DNA from 2 places in the Bacillus pretiosus genome. Region 2 is predicted to be linked to the other one. Evidence: a T-box and tRNA genes for the amino acid it is inferred to sense, from the RefSeq annotation. Region 2 holds a T-box; the other holds one or more tRNA genes.
The links. The T-box of region 2 lies ahead of argS (arginine--tRNA ligase). A T-box ahead of a tRNA ligase gene usually reads a tRNA of that ligase, here a tRNA-Arg.
Positions count from the first base shown of each region.

Region 1: it has a tRNA-Arg gene. The T-box ahead of argS (arginine--tRNA ligase) is inferred to sense a tRNA for this amino acid. The anticodon was not compared.

Region 1 covers NZ_CM129593.1:4,892,089-4,899,865, reverse strand. Annotated here, with positions in the region: gene ACU8YW_RS25480 (DUF1657 domain-containing protein) at 1-82, opposite strand, end outside; gene spoVAE (stage V sporulation protein AE) at 94-444, opposite strand; gene spoVAD (stage V sporulation protein AD) at 441-1,457, opposite strand; gene spoVAC (stage V sporulation protein AC) at 1,458-1,934, opposite strand; gene ACU8YW_RS25460 (YhcN/YlaJ family sporulation lipoprotein) at 1,964-2,449, opposite strand; gene ACU8YW_RS25455 (DUF1657 domain-containing protein) at 2,543-2,749, opposite strand; tRNA gene ACU8YW_RS25450 (tRNA-Arg) at 2,955-3,030, shown strand; gene ACU8YW_RS25445 (hypothetical protein) at 3,211-3,507, shown strand; gene rpoN (RNA polymerase factor sigma-54) at 3,780-5,087, shown strand; gene ACU8YW_RS25435 (glutaredoxin family protein) at 5,097-5,342, shown strand; gene cggR (gapA transcriptional regulator CggR) at 5,478-6,506, shown strand; gene gap (type I glyceraldehyde-3-phosphate dehydrogenase) at 6,533-7,537, shown strand; gene ACU8YW_RS25420 (phosphoglycerate kinase) at 7,677-7,777, shown strand, end outside.
Region 2 covers NZ_CM129593.1:2,033,093-2,040,869, forward strand. Annotated here, with positions in the region: gene ACU8YW_RS10570 (thiol-disulfide oxidoreductase DCC family protein) at 1-308, shown strand, start outside; gene ACU8YW_RS10575 (BrxA/BrxB family bacilliredoxin) at 392-826, shown strand; gene ACU8YW_RS10580 (class I SAM-dependent methyltransferase) at 876-1,652, shown strand; T-box leader at 1,693-1,907, shown strand; gene argS (arginine--tRNA ligase) at 1,954-3,642, shown strand; gene ACU8YW_RS10590 (class I SAM-dependent methyltransferase) at 3,776-4,681, shown strand; gene ACU8YW_RS10595 (tetratricopeptide repeat protein) at 5,020-7,777, shown strand, end outside.

The DNA.
Region 1 (7,777 bases), 2.4 Mb from region 2:
AATTTAGTGAAAGGGAGCTTAAACTTGCTTGAGCGCCCCTTACACTAGCAAGGCAGGTTTTAACGCTAGCGATAACTGTCATACAAACACCTCTTATCCTTTCGGTTTGAATAGTAATGCACCAATGAATCCGAATATGATAGCAGCAGAAATACCAGCGCTTGTTACTTTAAACATTCCGGTAATGACGCCAACGATGCCGTGTTTTGCAGCTTCTTCCATTGCGCCGTGAACGAGGGCATTACCGAAACTTGTAATAGGTACAGTTGCCCCGGCTCCAGCAAAGTCGATTAATGGTTCATACAGGTTGAATCCGTCCAGTATAGCACCGGCAACAACGAGTGTTGCCATTGTATGAGCGGGTGTTAGCTTGCCAACATCAAACATAAGTTGGCCAATTACACATATGAGTCCGCCGATGACGAAAGCCCAGAAAAAAATCATTGCGTTGCACCTCCAAATTCAATCGAAACGGCGTGAGCGATACACGGAATCGTTTCTTCTTGTTGGAATGTAAGTGGAGATAGTAAAGCGCCTGTCGCAACGACAAGTATTTTTTTGAACTCTCCTCTTTTCATTCGGTTTAATAAATGACCGTACACGACTGTTGCGGAACATCCCGGTCCGCTAGCACCAGCTATGACAGGTTGCCCTTCTCTATAAATGAGTATGCCGCAATCTTGAAACTGTTCGCTCGTTACTTTCGTTCCGTGTTTATGTAGTAAGTCATAAGCAATTTCGCGACCGACATGTCCAAGATCACCTGTTACAATTAAGTCGTAATAAGAGGCGTCAATTTGTCGTTCGCGTAAATGGGCCTCAATCGTATCGACAGCTGCTGGGGCCATCGCACCACCCATATTAAAAGGATCTGTTAATCCCATATCAATCACTCGTCCGATTGTTGCAGATGTTACTCTAGGACCATGTCCAGTGTCGCTTAAAATAGCTGCGCCAGCTCCAGTTACTGTCCATTGTGCGGTAGGAGGTTTTTGACCGCCGTATTCAGTTGGATATCGGAACTGCTTCTCTACAGCGGCGTTATGACTAGATGCCCCGGTTAATAAATATTTTGCGCCTTTTGCATTTACAATACTTGCCCCGAGCGCTAATCCTTCCATGGAAGTAGAACATGCTCCGAATAATCCGAGATATGGTGTTCCGAGTGTACGGCAGGCAAAGCTTGTTGGAGTGATTTGATTAATTAAATCTCCTGCAAGTACGAATTGAATATCGTCTTTACGAAGCTTGGCTTTTTCAGTAGCGCGGCTACAAGCTTCTTCGAATAAAATTTTATGGGCTTTTTCATAGGAATCCTGTCCGAGCCATAAATCTTCATGGAGGATATCGAAGTCTTCTGGAATGTTTCCTTTTGCTTCAAACGGTCCACCAACGACTCCTGTCGAAATAATAACGGGTTTATTTTCAAATACCCACGTTCGGTGTCCTTGTAACATTTATAGCCCTCCCCATTGAACGAGAATCGTTTTAATAAGTGCGATGACGAAAGCTGAAAATACACCAAACAAAATAACAGAGCCAGCTAATTTAAACATATTTCCTCCAACGCCGAGTACGAACCCTTCTGTTCGGTGTTCGATACATGCGGCAATAACAGAGTTACCAAATCCAGTAACGGGTACAGCTGTGCCTGCTCCAGCAAACTGCCCAAAGCGGTCATATATACCAAAACCAGTTAGTAACATGGAAATGAAAATGAGAGTTGCGACTGTTGGATTTCCTGCTGAACGCTCAGTGAAGTCAAAATATGTGATATAAAACGTAGAAATGAGTTGTCCGATGAAGCAAATAAAACCACCGACGAAAAAGGCTTTAATACAATTTTTCAAGACAGGACGCTTCGGTTCGCGTTCTTGCTCGAATTTTTTATACTCTTGTTGCACAGGGGTTAAGTTCTTATCTTTACTAGACATTGCGATCCTTCCTTTTCTATTAAAAAGCGTTAAGTGTTAGACTCCATTTTTTTCCCAATGAGTTTTAATTGCTTATTGATCTCGTCTTTAGATACTTCTTTTTTCTTAATTTTGCTCTCAAGCTTTTCGAGTAACATAAAGATTTTTTTATCAGTACTTACACGAACATCGAAAGTAGGATGCTCATCACTTAGCTGCTTTTGAAGCTTCTTACGCAGAGGCTTTAATCCAAACCTTTCGTGATGCTCAGGTAGAACTGCTATGTAGAGATCCAAATTTGAATTCACTGCTGTGCTTTTTGTAATTTCATCCATAGCGAGAGCCCTTTTCTTGGCTCCTTGTGATATAGATTGATTAAAGGATTCCGTACTCGTCTTTGTTAGTTTGGGACCTTTTTCTTTCTCCGTTCGTTTTGCTTCTTCTTTCACTTTTTTATCTAAGGGACTATTATCACATCCGGTAAAAGAGCTAAATAGAAGGGCAAATAATGCGGTTATGAGACCGAGTTTTCGCATGATTATCATTCCATTTCTATTGCAATATGTAATGTGATAGAAAAAGGATGACTGCATATCATCCTTTTTCTATTTCACAGCATGACTAATCTGTTATTGCTGTGAGTATTGTGGTTCTTCTTGTTGGACTTCTTCAACGCGTGGATTTAAAGAATCGATAATCGTTTGCGTTTGCTCTGCAGCTGTTTGGAAAAGTTGCTTTGCTTGTTGGTTATCCGTATCAAGAGCGAATCCCTCTAAGCTAGCTTGTGCACTTTTTAATCCAGAAACAGTTTGCTTTAGTTTTGTAATTACAGTCATTGAATGAAGCCCCCTTTGGAATATCAATTCAAAGATTATAATTTGTGAGTTGGGATGAATTTATGATTGGAAAATTTAGGGGATAGTACTTTGTTAATATATTCCTAACTAAGGTTCATAAAGGATTACAGGGATATTTTTATTGATTTAGATGGATTTTATTGCTATTATTATGAAAAGAAAATGAACTATTTTCTATAATCATGCGCCCATAGCTCAGTCGGATAGAGCGGTGGTTTCCGGTACCACGTCTGCCGGGGGTTCGAATCCCTCTGGGCGCGTTATGTATTGTTGGTGTTACGTGTTGAAAATAAATAGTAAATTTAAAACAACCTCTTGTATGTGATTAGAAATAATTGTGTATAGGGGGTTTTTGTTATGGCCCTACAAGGTACTTCTGTTAATTTTGTAATGAGTTTATACTAAAATTATCTAAAAATTATAGTATGAGGGGATTGCAGGTGCGTAAAATTAGTGGATATTTAAGTATTTTAGGGGATAACGAACGTAAAACCGTTGCTGTGTCTGATTCTGGTGAAATTACAGGCGATGAAATGTTGAAATTCATGTTAAATATGGAAGTGCACTATAAAGAAATTGATAGGGATTGTTTTGGACCTAATCACTATTTGCCTAGCGGAGACTACCATAAGGATTTAATAGCGATTGTCTTTACGGCTGAAATGATGTTAGACGACATGGAATTAGAAGGTGAATGGCCTGCTGAAGAAGGGGATGTTATATTTAACGAAGCATAATGAATCTATCTGCATAAAAAGGTCTGCACTTACAAATATAAGTGCAGACCTTTTTTATTAATACTTGTTATATCTGATAATAAGATTTACTATTAGTATGTGGTAATAATTTTTATCGCGCTATTATTTTCTTTCAATATTATTCAAATTTCGGTTGTAAGTTGTAAATCTCATTAATACATATAAATTAATAATATTTTGGAATGGGTGTCTGTGATAGCATTCTCCTTTTACCAAACTTATTGTACAATAGAAACAAGGGGGAGATTAGTTTGAAGGCAAGTCTTTTACAAGAACAAAGCTTACGTTTGGCAATGACACAAGAGTTAAGGCAAGCGATTACAATGCTCCAGTATAATGTACAAGAATTATCGGAGTTTTTGTATGAGCAATCGTTAGAGAATCCCCTTATTGAGTTAGGTGGTTTTGAGAGGGAGAAGAAAAAGAGCTCTAACAACAGTAAAAGTACCAGCAAACAAATCGAGAATCAGATGGAAATCTACAGTGTGGATTCAACAACGATTCAGCAACATTTATTAAATCAAATACAGTATTATAAAATAGATGAAGAAGAGCGAAAAATAGCTTCTTTCATTATTATGAACATGGATGGAAATGGGTATTTACAAGAAACGAACGAAGAGTTAGCGGATCTCCTTTCCGCACCGATTCATGAAGTCGCCCGCTTTGTAGAGCTTGTCCAATCACTCGAGCCAGCAGGGGTAGGAGCGCGTAATATTCAGGAATGTCTAACTTTACAATTGAAGCGCTTACAAAGACGGAATGGATTAGCGGAAGAGGTTATAGAGGATCACTTCGCTTATTTCGTGAAGAAAGATTGGCGAAAGCTCGTTCAAGTGTTGAAGTGTAGTAATGAAGAATTGCAATCGGCGGTGAACTGTATTACGTCATTACAGCCGAAACCAGGTCTTGCGTTTTCTTCTGATAAACCGCTTTATATTGTGCCTGATATGGCGGTGAAAAAAGATGGTGATCGTCTCGTTTTACAAATGAACGAGAGAAATATGCCGAGAATTGAAATTCATTCTGAGTATAGTGCGCTTCTGAATAATAGTGAAAGTGAAGTAGCATCTTATGTATCAGAAAAGTATCAGCATGTGCAGTGGATTATGCGCAGTTTAAAACAGAGAAAACAAACGCTTCTGCAAGTGATGACTATTATTATGGAAAAACAACGTGATTTCTTCTGGGAAGGTCCAGAATATTTAAAACCGCTTGCTTTAAAAGAGGTAGCGGAAGAGTTAAGTGTGCATGAATCTACAATTAGTCGTGCAACGCGAAATAAATATGTGCAAACACCACATGGTTTATTTGAGATGAAATCTTTCTTTAGTAATGCTATTTCGACTACTGAAGATGAAGCAGTTTCTACAAAGCGTGTGAAACGATTTATCCAAACGCTTGTTGAGGCGGAGAATAAGAAAAAGCCACTTTCAGATCAAAAGATTTCAAAATTATTAGAAGAAGAGCATGAAATCGTTATTTCTCGAAGAACAGTGGCGAAGTATAGAGAACAAATGCACATTCCAGCGTCATCATTACGAAAAACGATCGGATAGGTGAAGAATATGAAAGTTGTACTGTATACAAAAAAAGATTGTGGCCTTTGCGTGCAGGCGAAACAAGTTTTAGAGGAAGTACAATGTGAATATTCTTTTCAAATCGAGGAAATAAATATATATGAAGATAATGACCTTTTAGAAAAATATCACCTAATGATTCCGGTGGTAGAAATAGGCGGAAAACAAGTAGAATATGGTAACATTCACAAAGGTGTCATAATAAACTATATAAAGAATGCAGTTAAGAGTTGAATAAGTTTCTATCTCCTGTTACAATAATACACGTAGCAGGGATTATTTTTTTAACCTATGTGGGACACAAAATGTCACTACGGGACGTAAAGTGACCACGAGGAAAAATGAACCAATGTAGTGAGGAGAAAAGATATGCGCTCATGGATTCAGAACACAAAAAAATTATTACCTGATCTGCTACCTGTTATGCAAACGAGAATGCAAATTCTTCAATACATTAGGCTCATGCAGCCGATTGGAAGAAGAAACTTGTCAGCAAGTCTCGGTATGACAGAACGAGTATTGCGAAGTGAAGTTCAAGTTTTGAAAGAACAAAACTTAGTTCACGTCGCTTCTTCTGGAATGACTTTGACAGAAGAAGGAACAGCTTTAGTTCTTGCTTTGGAAGACTTTATGAAAGAAATTTCCGGGTTAAAGGTTTTAGAAAAGCAACTTAAGGAAACATTAGACTTGGATGAAGTTTTCGTTGTCCCTGGTGATAGTGATGAATCACCTTGGGTCAAACTGGAGATGGGCCGTGCTTGTGTGACTTGTATAAAAGACCGTCTGACAGCGAATAATATCGTTGCTGTGGCTGGAGGAACTACGCTAGCTGCTGCTGCGGACATGATGCAGCTTGATTGCAAAGATTTACATATGCTATTTGTCCCAGCGCGTGGTGGAATTGGAGAGGGTGTCGAATTAGAAGCCAATACCATTTGTGCCAAGATGGCACAAAATACGATGAGTAATTATCGCTTATTGTATGTTCCAGACCATGTTAGTAGCGAAGCATATGCGTCTATTGTGACAGAGCCTTCCGTGAAAGAAGTTCTTGAGTTGATTCGATCTTCCAATATCGTCATTCATGGAATAGGTGATGCGTTAACAATGGCACGTCGCAGAAATACTTCAGAAGCAGATTGGTTAAAGATTCAAGCAAGCGAAGCAGTAGGCGAAGCTTTCGGTTACTACTTTAATGAACAAGGAAATGTTGTTCATAAAGTAAGAACAGTTGGTATGCAACTTGAGGATTTACAACATGTATCTCACGTTGTTGCAGTCGCTGGAGGTTCTTCAAAGGCAAAGGCAATACAGGCTGTAATTAAACAAGGGCACACTTCAATTCTAATTACAGATGAAGGTGCAGCAAAACAGTTAACAAAGGGTATTACCCTTTAATATAATCCCCCAAGGAGGAAATTCAAATGACTAAAATTGGTATTAATGGATTTGGACGTATCGGACGTAACGTATTCCGCGCAGCTCTTAACAACTCTGAGGTAGAAGTAGTAGCAATCAACGACTTAACAGATGCTAAAACATTAGCTCACCTTTTAAAATATGACACAGTTCACGGAACTTTAAATGCAGAAGTATCTGCTAACGAAAACAGCATCGTTGTTAACGGTAAAGAAATTAAAGTTATCGCTGAGCGTGACCCAGCTCAATTACCATGGAGCGACTACGGAGTAGAAGTAGTAGTAGAATCTACTGGCCGTTTCACTAAAAAATCAGACGCTGAAAAACACTTAGGTGGATCAGTTAAGAAAGTTATCATCTCAGCTCCAGCTTCTGACGAAGATATCACTGTAGTTATGGGTGTTAACCACGAACAATATGATGCAGCTAACCACAACGTAGTATCTAACGCTTCTTGTACTACAAACTGTCTAGCTCCATTCGCTAAAGTATTAAACGAAAAATTCGGCGTAAAACGCGGAATGATGACAACAATTCACTCTTACACTAACGACCAACAAATCTTAGACTTACCACACAAAGATTTACGTCGTGCTCGTGCAGCAGCTGAAAACATGATCCCAACATCTACTGGTGCAGCTAAAGCTGTAGCATTAGTATTACCAGAACTTAAAGGTAAATTAAATGGTGGCGCTGTACGTGTTCCAACTGCTAACGTTTCTCTTGTTGACTTAGTTGTTGAACTTGACAAAGAAGTAACAGTTGAAGATGTAAACGCAGCATTCAAAGCAGCAGCTGAAGGCGAATTAAAAGGTATCCTTGGATACAGCGAAGAGCCATTAGTATCTATCGACTATAACGGATGTACAGCTTCTTCTACAATCGATGCATTATCTACAATGGTAATGGAAGGTAACATGGTTAAAGTACTTTCTTGGTACGATAACGAAACTGGTTACTCTAACCGCGTAGTAGACCTAGCAGCATACATGACTTCTAAAGGTCTTTAATTCTTAATTATATAAGTAATCAATGACAAAACGAGGGAGAGGGTTTGTTCCCTCTCTCTCTTCTTTCGTTTTAAAAGCAAATGTGTTAAGCTTTTGAGTGGGTTTTGTCAATCCTAACTAGTAGTCGGAGGGAAATCCAATGAACAAAAAATCAATTCGTGACGTAGATTTAAAAGGTAAGCGTGTATTTTGCCGCGTTGATTTCAACGTACCTATGAAAGAAGGCAAAATTACAGATGA
Region 2 (7,777 bases):
GTAAGATGCAATTTGTTTCATTTCGAGATGAAGATGTAGTTGAGAAGTATGAACTTTCTCAAGAACTACAAAGTAAGATGGAACAAAGATTGTATATTTTAAAAAATAATAAGTGGTATGCCGGAATTCATAGCATACATGTATTAGCAAAGGCCGTTCCATCTTATTGGTTTGCCGTTCCTTTTATAAAACTATCTATCGTACTCGGATTTGGAAGTAAAGTATACGATTATATCGCTAACAATAGAAAACTTGTCCCAGTTGGACATTGCCGTGAAGGGGTTTGTGAAATCCCTACAAAAAAATGAAATCATCGTTATCTTTCTTTTGCACCTAGTAATAGAGCGTGATATGATGAATTTGGAATGAAAGTTGAAGGAGAGATTACACGATGTCAAATGCTTATGAAGAATACATGCGCCAAATGGTAATCCCAATGCGTCAAGAATTAGTGCGTTCTGGGTTTGAAGAGTTAACTACAGAAGAAGCTGTAACAGAATTTATGGAAAACACGGCAGGTACAACTTTAGTAGTTGTAAACTCAGTTTGTGGTTGTGCAGCTGGTTTAGCACGTCCATCAGCAGGTCAAGCAGTTGTTCGTGCTGAAAAACAACCAGATCATCTTGTAACTGTATTCGCAGGTCAAGATAAAGATGCTACTGCAAAAATGCGTGAATACTTCGGAGAAATTCCTCCATCTTCACCATCTATGGCATTATTAAAAGGAAAAGAAGTTGTTCACTTCATTCACCGTCATGAAATTGAAGGTGCAACTATGGACGAAATTATTACGAACTTAGAACAAGCTTTCGAAAAGAATTGCTAAAGAAGGGGGAGAGTAAATCTCCCTCTTTTCTTTATATAGAGGTGAAACAATGATCGTAACAACAGCAGGAAGAACAAACAAAGAAATGACAGATTATGCAAACAAGGTAGCAGCAGAATTAAATCGTTCTTTCGTTAAACGTAATGACGTACCAGTACATAAACTGCATGAGCAGTATGAACAAGATGTACTTGTTGTAGGGAAAAACCGATTAGCTATTTATCCGAGAGGAACGGAAGAGTCATTTTTCTTTCATCCAAACTCAGCGATGTTTCGTGTGAAAAGGTTAATGCGCGGAGAACACGATCCGTTTGTACAAGCCGCGCAATTAGAGAGCGGAATGACAGTATTAGATTGTACGCTCGGTATGGCATCAGATAGTATTGTAGCTAGTTATATTGTTGGTGAAAGCGGAAAAGTAACGGGACTTGAAGGCAATGAGTATATGGCTTATATTATGGAAAATGGTTTAAAAACATGGTCTTCAACTGTTTCTGAAATTGATGAGGCAATGCAACGAATCGATGTGAAGCAAACGGAGCATTACGCATTTTTAACACAATGTGAAGACAATAGTTATGATGTTGTGTACCTTGATCCGATGTTTGAAGAAACTGTTATAGAATCAGATGGAATAAAAGGATTAAAACACTTCGCTTTGTATCATGATATTACTAACGAAACAATTGCAGAAGCGAAGCGTGTGGCGAGAAAGCGTGTCGTTCTGAAAGATCATTTCCGTAGTTCTAGATTTGAAAAACATAATTTTCATGTATACAAAAGAAGAAGTGCTAAGTTTCACTTTGGTGTAATTGACCCTTGCTAATTGTTTGAAAAGATGTATAATAAGCAATAATTAATTAAATATACTGTCGGTGATGAAGAGAGTAGTCTTTTTTAGAAGGAAAGCGAGCTAGGGATGGTGTGAGCCTAGTGTGGAAGGAAAAGATGAAGCGCACTTCGGAGATGCTTCTTGAACGAATAGTAGAGTAAGCCGAGGCCCCCTGTCCTCGTTATAAACGGGAAAGTGGTTCGTAATGAACAACAAGGGTGGTACCACGGGTTTAAACTCGTCTCTTTTTAGAGACGAGTTTTTTGTGTTTAAAAAAATAAGGAGGTTATATAGTATGGATTATAAAACGCAGTTTGCGGAAAGTTTATCCGATATTTTTACGAATGAATTAACGCAAAATCAAATTTTAGATTTAATCGAAACGCCGAAACAAGATGAATTCGGAGATGCGGCATTTCCATGTTTTTCACTTGCGAAGCAATATAAAAAATCACCAGCTATTATCGCAAAGGAAGTTGCAGGAAAATTAAGTGATCCATTTTTTACGAAAGTAGAGGCTGTTGGTCCTTATGTAAATGTCTTTTTTAATCGTGAGACGGTAAGTGATGATGTATTAAAAACGGTTTTAGCGGAGAAAGAAGAGTACGGTCAAAATCACTTTGGTTGTGAAAAAACGGTAGTTATCGATTATTCCTCTCCTAATATCGCGAAACCTTTTTCAATGGGGCATTTACGTTCTACAATGATTGGAAATTCACTGAAACATATTGCTGAAAAATGTGGTTATGAAGTTGTAGGAATTAATTATATTGGAGACTGGGGCACACAGTTTGGAAAGTTAATTACCGCTTATAAAAAATGGGGAAATGAAGCAGTAGTTAAAGAGGATCCAATACGTGAACTATTTAAGTTATATGTTCAATTTCATGAAGAGGTAAAAGACGATGAAGAATTAGAAGAAGATGGACGCGCTTGGTTTAAGAAATTAGAAGAAGGTGATGAAGAAGCTATTGAGCTTTGGAATTGGTTCCGTCACAAATCCTTAAAAGAATTTTCTCGTATTTATGAACTTCTCGGTGTTGAGTTTACTAATTTTCAAGGAGAAGCCTTTTATAATAACTTAATGGAAGATTTTATTGGGATTTTAGAAGAACATGATTTGCTTGAAGAGTCAGAAGGTGCGTTAGTCGTTAATTTAGAAGAAGAGGGAATGCCGCCTTGCTTAATTAGAAAATCCGATGGTGCAACGATTTACGCAACACGTGACTTAACAGCAGCGTTATACCGTCAAAACACATATGCATTTGATAAAGCGTTATATGTAGTTGGCCCAGAACAAAGTTTACATTTTAATCAATTTTTCACTGTATTAAAAAAGCTTGGATACAATTGGGTTGACGGCATGGAACATGTACCATTTGGGTTCATTTTAAAAGATGGTAAGAAAATGTCGACACGTAAAGGAAGAGTTATTTTACTTGAAGAAGTACTTGAAGAAGCAATTGACCTTGCAAAACAAAATATTGAAGAGAAAAATCCAAACTTAAAACAGAAAGAAGAAGTAGCGAAGCAAGTCGGTGTTGGCGCAGTTATCTTTCACGATTTAAAAAACGAGCGTATGCATAATATCGAATTCTCATTAGAAAACATGCTGAAATTTGAAGGTGAAACAGGACCGTATGTACAGTACACACATGCACGTGCGTGCTCTATTTTAAGAAAAGAAAGTGTAGAATTTGAAACGTGTACGTTTGCATTAAAAGATGATCATAGCTGGAGCGTTGTAAAATTACTGAATAAATTCCCTCAAATAATTGAAGCAGCTTTCAACAAAAATGAGCCATCAATCATTTCAAAATATGTATTGGATGTAGCACAATCGTTTAATAAATATTACGGTAATGTTCGTATATTAGAAGAGAGCGAAGAGAAAGACAGCAGACTCGCATTAGTGTATGCTGTGACGGTTGTATTAAAAGAGGGACTACGTTTACTTGGGGTGGAGGCACCTGAGGAGATGTGAAACAAATAGGTATACGTATCATAGTAGATATGTATGCCTATTTATTTTTATAGAAAATGTGAAAGCAGAAGTTTTATTTTATTAAATCTAAATTTTTCTAGAATTGTTTCAAGTGTAGGAATGTCCTTATTAAATGGAGAATTGTAATGTCATATATAAAAAGGAGGCGTTAAACTTGGAAACATACGATTGGAACAGTAAACTAGCATATTTAAAAAACACAAGAGATTTATATTACAACGACGATTATGTAAGCTTTTTAGTAAATATGGTTTGGAAGATTACTAAGCCAGTACATATTGTTGATTATGGTTGTGGATATGGTTATTTAGGCTTAGTATTAATGCCTTTACTTCCAGAAGGATCAAAGTATACAGGCATTGATAGTGGAGAAACATTATTATCTGAAGCGAGAGAGTTGTTTCGTTTACTTCCGTATGAGACAGAATTTCTTGAGGGAGATGCTACAGAAATTGAATTGAAAGATACATACGATATAGCAATTTGTCATGCTTTCTTATTACATATGAGTTCGCCAAAAATGATACATTCAATTAAAAAGGGCGGAAAAATAATCTGTTTTGAACCACATTGGATATCAAATATGTCTTCATACTCTTTAGATGGAGAGAATCAATCGGAAATTATTAGGCTAGGTGCTTTGCAGAAGTTATTTGAAAATGACATGCAGAGAAGCGGAAAAGATGGAAATATTGGTATGAAAATACCGATGTGTTTAAGTGAACTAGGCGTAAAAAATATTGAATGTAGAGTAAGTGATAAAGTGAACTTTTTAGATTCTAATATGCACTATAATGATAAACAAAGGTTGTATCATTCATTAAAAGAAGAGGGGATTGCAGGGGATCCGGGTGATAAACAGCATTTTATAGAACGTTTAATGGCTAGAGGATTAACATATGATGATGCGCTAGCTCAATATGAAGCTGAACTCCGATTTTTTAAGGCATTTCATCTACATTCTTCTTTAGTATATGCTCCGAATATGAAAATTACATTTGGTGAAATAGTATGTTGAAAGATAGCGATTTATTGAGGATTGTCATTTTTTGTCGGTAAGTCGATATCCACCGTATAATCGCTGATATATTTTGAAAATCGTCGATATATTTAAATTATCGCCGATATAATTTCATGTACGGATTTCAGCTTCCAAAAGATAAAATCCTCATGTTACGTTATTCCATTTAATTAAACAAAATATGGAGAAAAACAATCATTTTTACTATATTTTGTTATAAATTTGAATAATATTAATTAATACCATCCATTATAAGAGATTTTAGTTGAATACCTACAATATGATGTGTAAAATCTAAGCAAGTAGCAGTACAAATAAATATTCGAGGTGAATACATGCTAGATTTTAAGCAGTTAGATGCTTGTTTGAAAGACAAGAGATTTATAGATGGATTACAGGAAATAAATAATGAAATTTCATATATAAAAGAAAAGAATACTTTATCTTATTTGAAGAGTTGGCTTGCTAGTGTTCCTTCACATAAGGAGTTTGACATATTAATACGTCTTACTGATGAAGGGCTTATGCACCAATACAGTTCATTCCTCATTCGCTACGCCTACAAAAAATTCCCAAATATGAGAACGCTCTCTTTATATTGTGATGAGTTAATTGATGAGCGGAAAATACTTGAAGTAGAACAGTTGTTAAAAGACTCATTAGAAGAGGTAAGTAAAGAAGAAATAGAAGCTGATCTTTTAGCGAAAACATATTTTACATTAGTACGATGTTTGTTGGAAATGAAACGAAATGAAGAAGCCCTAATCTATATGCAAAAGGCAGAGGAGTACAGTTCACGTGCCGTATTTGATAAATGGGGCTACGTCTATATGCATACAGGTGAATGGGAGAAAGCAGAAGAACAATTTATAGCCGGCATGCAGCATAAAGATTGTGAAGAGCTATCTACCTATTTATTATCACAATTATATGCGAATCAAGGAGAACAAAAACGTGCATTACAGCTAATTGATGATGCGATTGTAAAGTTCCCGCAAGTACCATATTTTCATTTTGAAAAGGTAAAATATTTATTAGATTTAAGGAAGTATGAAGAAATGTTAGCGGTAATAGATAACATAAATAATCAGCTTCCTTATCATGCGTATAAAGCTTACTTTGTACATTTACGTGCAGAAGCGCTTTACAAAATGAATAAACTTGTAAATTTACAACAGTTATTAAAAGAAGAAAAAAGTTTAAAAGAGTCTTTATATCATAATTTAGAAAAAAATCCAGATGGAAAAAAGGTGCATTTACCGATAGTTCCTATTGTACAAAAGGATAATTATTGTGTTCCGACAAGTTTAGAAATGATGTTGCAGTTATGGGGAGAAAAACGTACACAAGATGAAATAGCAGAGTTTATTTTTGATATGACAGGGTCAAAGTTTTCAGATACTGTTTCTTATTTAGAAGAATTAGGTTATGAATATCGTTATTTTAAAGGGAATGAGGAAAATTATAAGAGGCTGCTGGATGAAGGGATTCCTGTTTTATTAAGTATAGATATTGAGCATGCTTCACATGTACAAGTGCTATCTGGATATGATGATACGTTACAAGCTTTTTATGTTCAAGATCCGAACTTTATAGAACCAGTTATTGTGGAATATAGTAAGTTACAAGAAAAATATCGTTACACAGGTTGTTTAGCGATTACGTTTGTTCCGAAAGAAAAGAAGGAGCAGTTAGCATTTTTAAATGAAGAAGAAAATCATTATTTTAAATCTATTTTTTCTCTTACGGATCATTTAGATGAACATGATAAAGAGGGGATTCATAACTTAGTACAATTTTTAAAAGAGACGAGTGATAATCCGAATACGTGGTTATATACAGTTAAGCATTTAGATGTTGAAGTAGATAATGAGTTTATTATATGTTGTATTGAAAAGTTAATGGAGAAGTTTCCGAACTCAGATTTTGTTAAATTGCATGGTGCGCAGTGCTTTATTCGCCTTCAAGAATTAGAAAAAGCCGGGCAAATGCTGACAAGTGTTGAGAAGAAAAATAATCGTGCTTTATATCATTTAATAAACGGAAGATATGCTTTTGAACAGGAAAGTTATATAGAAGCGATTTCAAGTTTTCGTTCATCATTACAATTAGACGCAGATCAGCCGATTGCTTGGAGTTTTCTCGCTCTATCATACATGTATATCGATCAATCTGAAAAGGCGTTGCAGTTTTCTCAAGTTGCTTTAGAACGTAGTCCAGAAAGATTCACTTTAACGAATCACGGATTAATATTAATAGATTTAGAAAGATATGAAGAAGCGTATGAAATTTTTAATGACCTATTAAGAGAGAATAAAAATGAGGCACATGTATGGTATGAGCGCGCGAGATGTGCGCATCATTTAGGGAAATTACATTTAGCGATAAAAGGGCTTAAAGTAGCGATTTATTTGGATAGTAATGCACCTTACATCTATACGAAACTTTCGGAAATATACGAGTCTGATTTGAAGGATGAGGAAAGTACGAAAGAAATTTTATTAAAAGGTATTGAGAATTGTGACGATAAGGCACCTCTATACGTAAAACTCGGTGACTATCATTTTCAAAATGATAGTCTGGAAGAAGCAGAAACATTGTATAATCGTGCTTTAGAAGAAAATCATGATGATGTTTATTCTCACTTTGGACTTACGCAAGTTTATATGGCGAAAGAACAATACAAGGAAGCGAAACAATATATTCTCGGTATTGAAAAACAAATTGAAAAGAGCCAAGATTTTCTTATGAATGCGGGAATGGTTCTATGGGATGCTGAGGTTGAACTTGGTGGAAATGAAGAAGGGTTTAAAGTAGCTTTGTCTAAGTTAGAGAGTGGTATAAAGCAGAGTGAATATAATGTGGCAAGTGCGTTAGATGAATATGTGAATCGAATTAAAGGAACGGTATTTGTACAAAGAGGTATAGCATTCTTAAGAACGTTACACAAAGAAAGAAAAGAAATAAGCGAATACGGTTGTTATACAGGTATTTTATATGAATCTATTGGGCAGTACGGCCAAGCGATGAAAAGGTATAATAAGGCGATAGAACAAAAGGAAACGGCATTACCGTATTACCGAATTGGTGAAA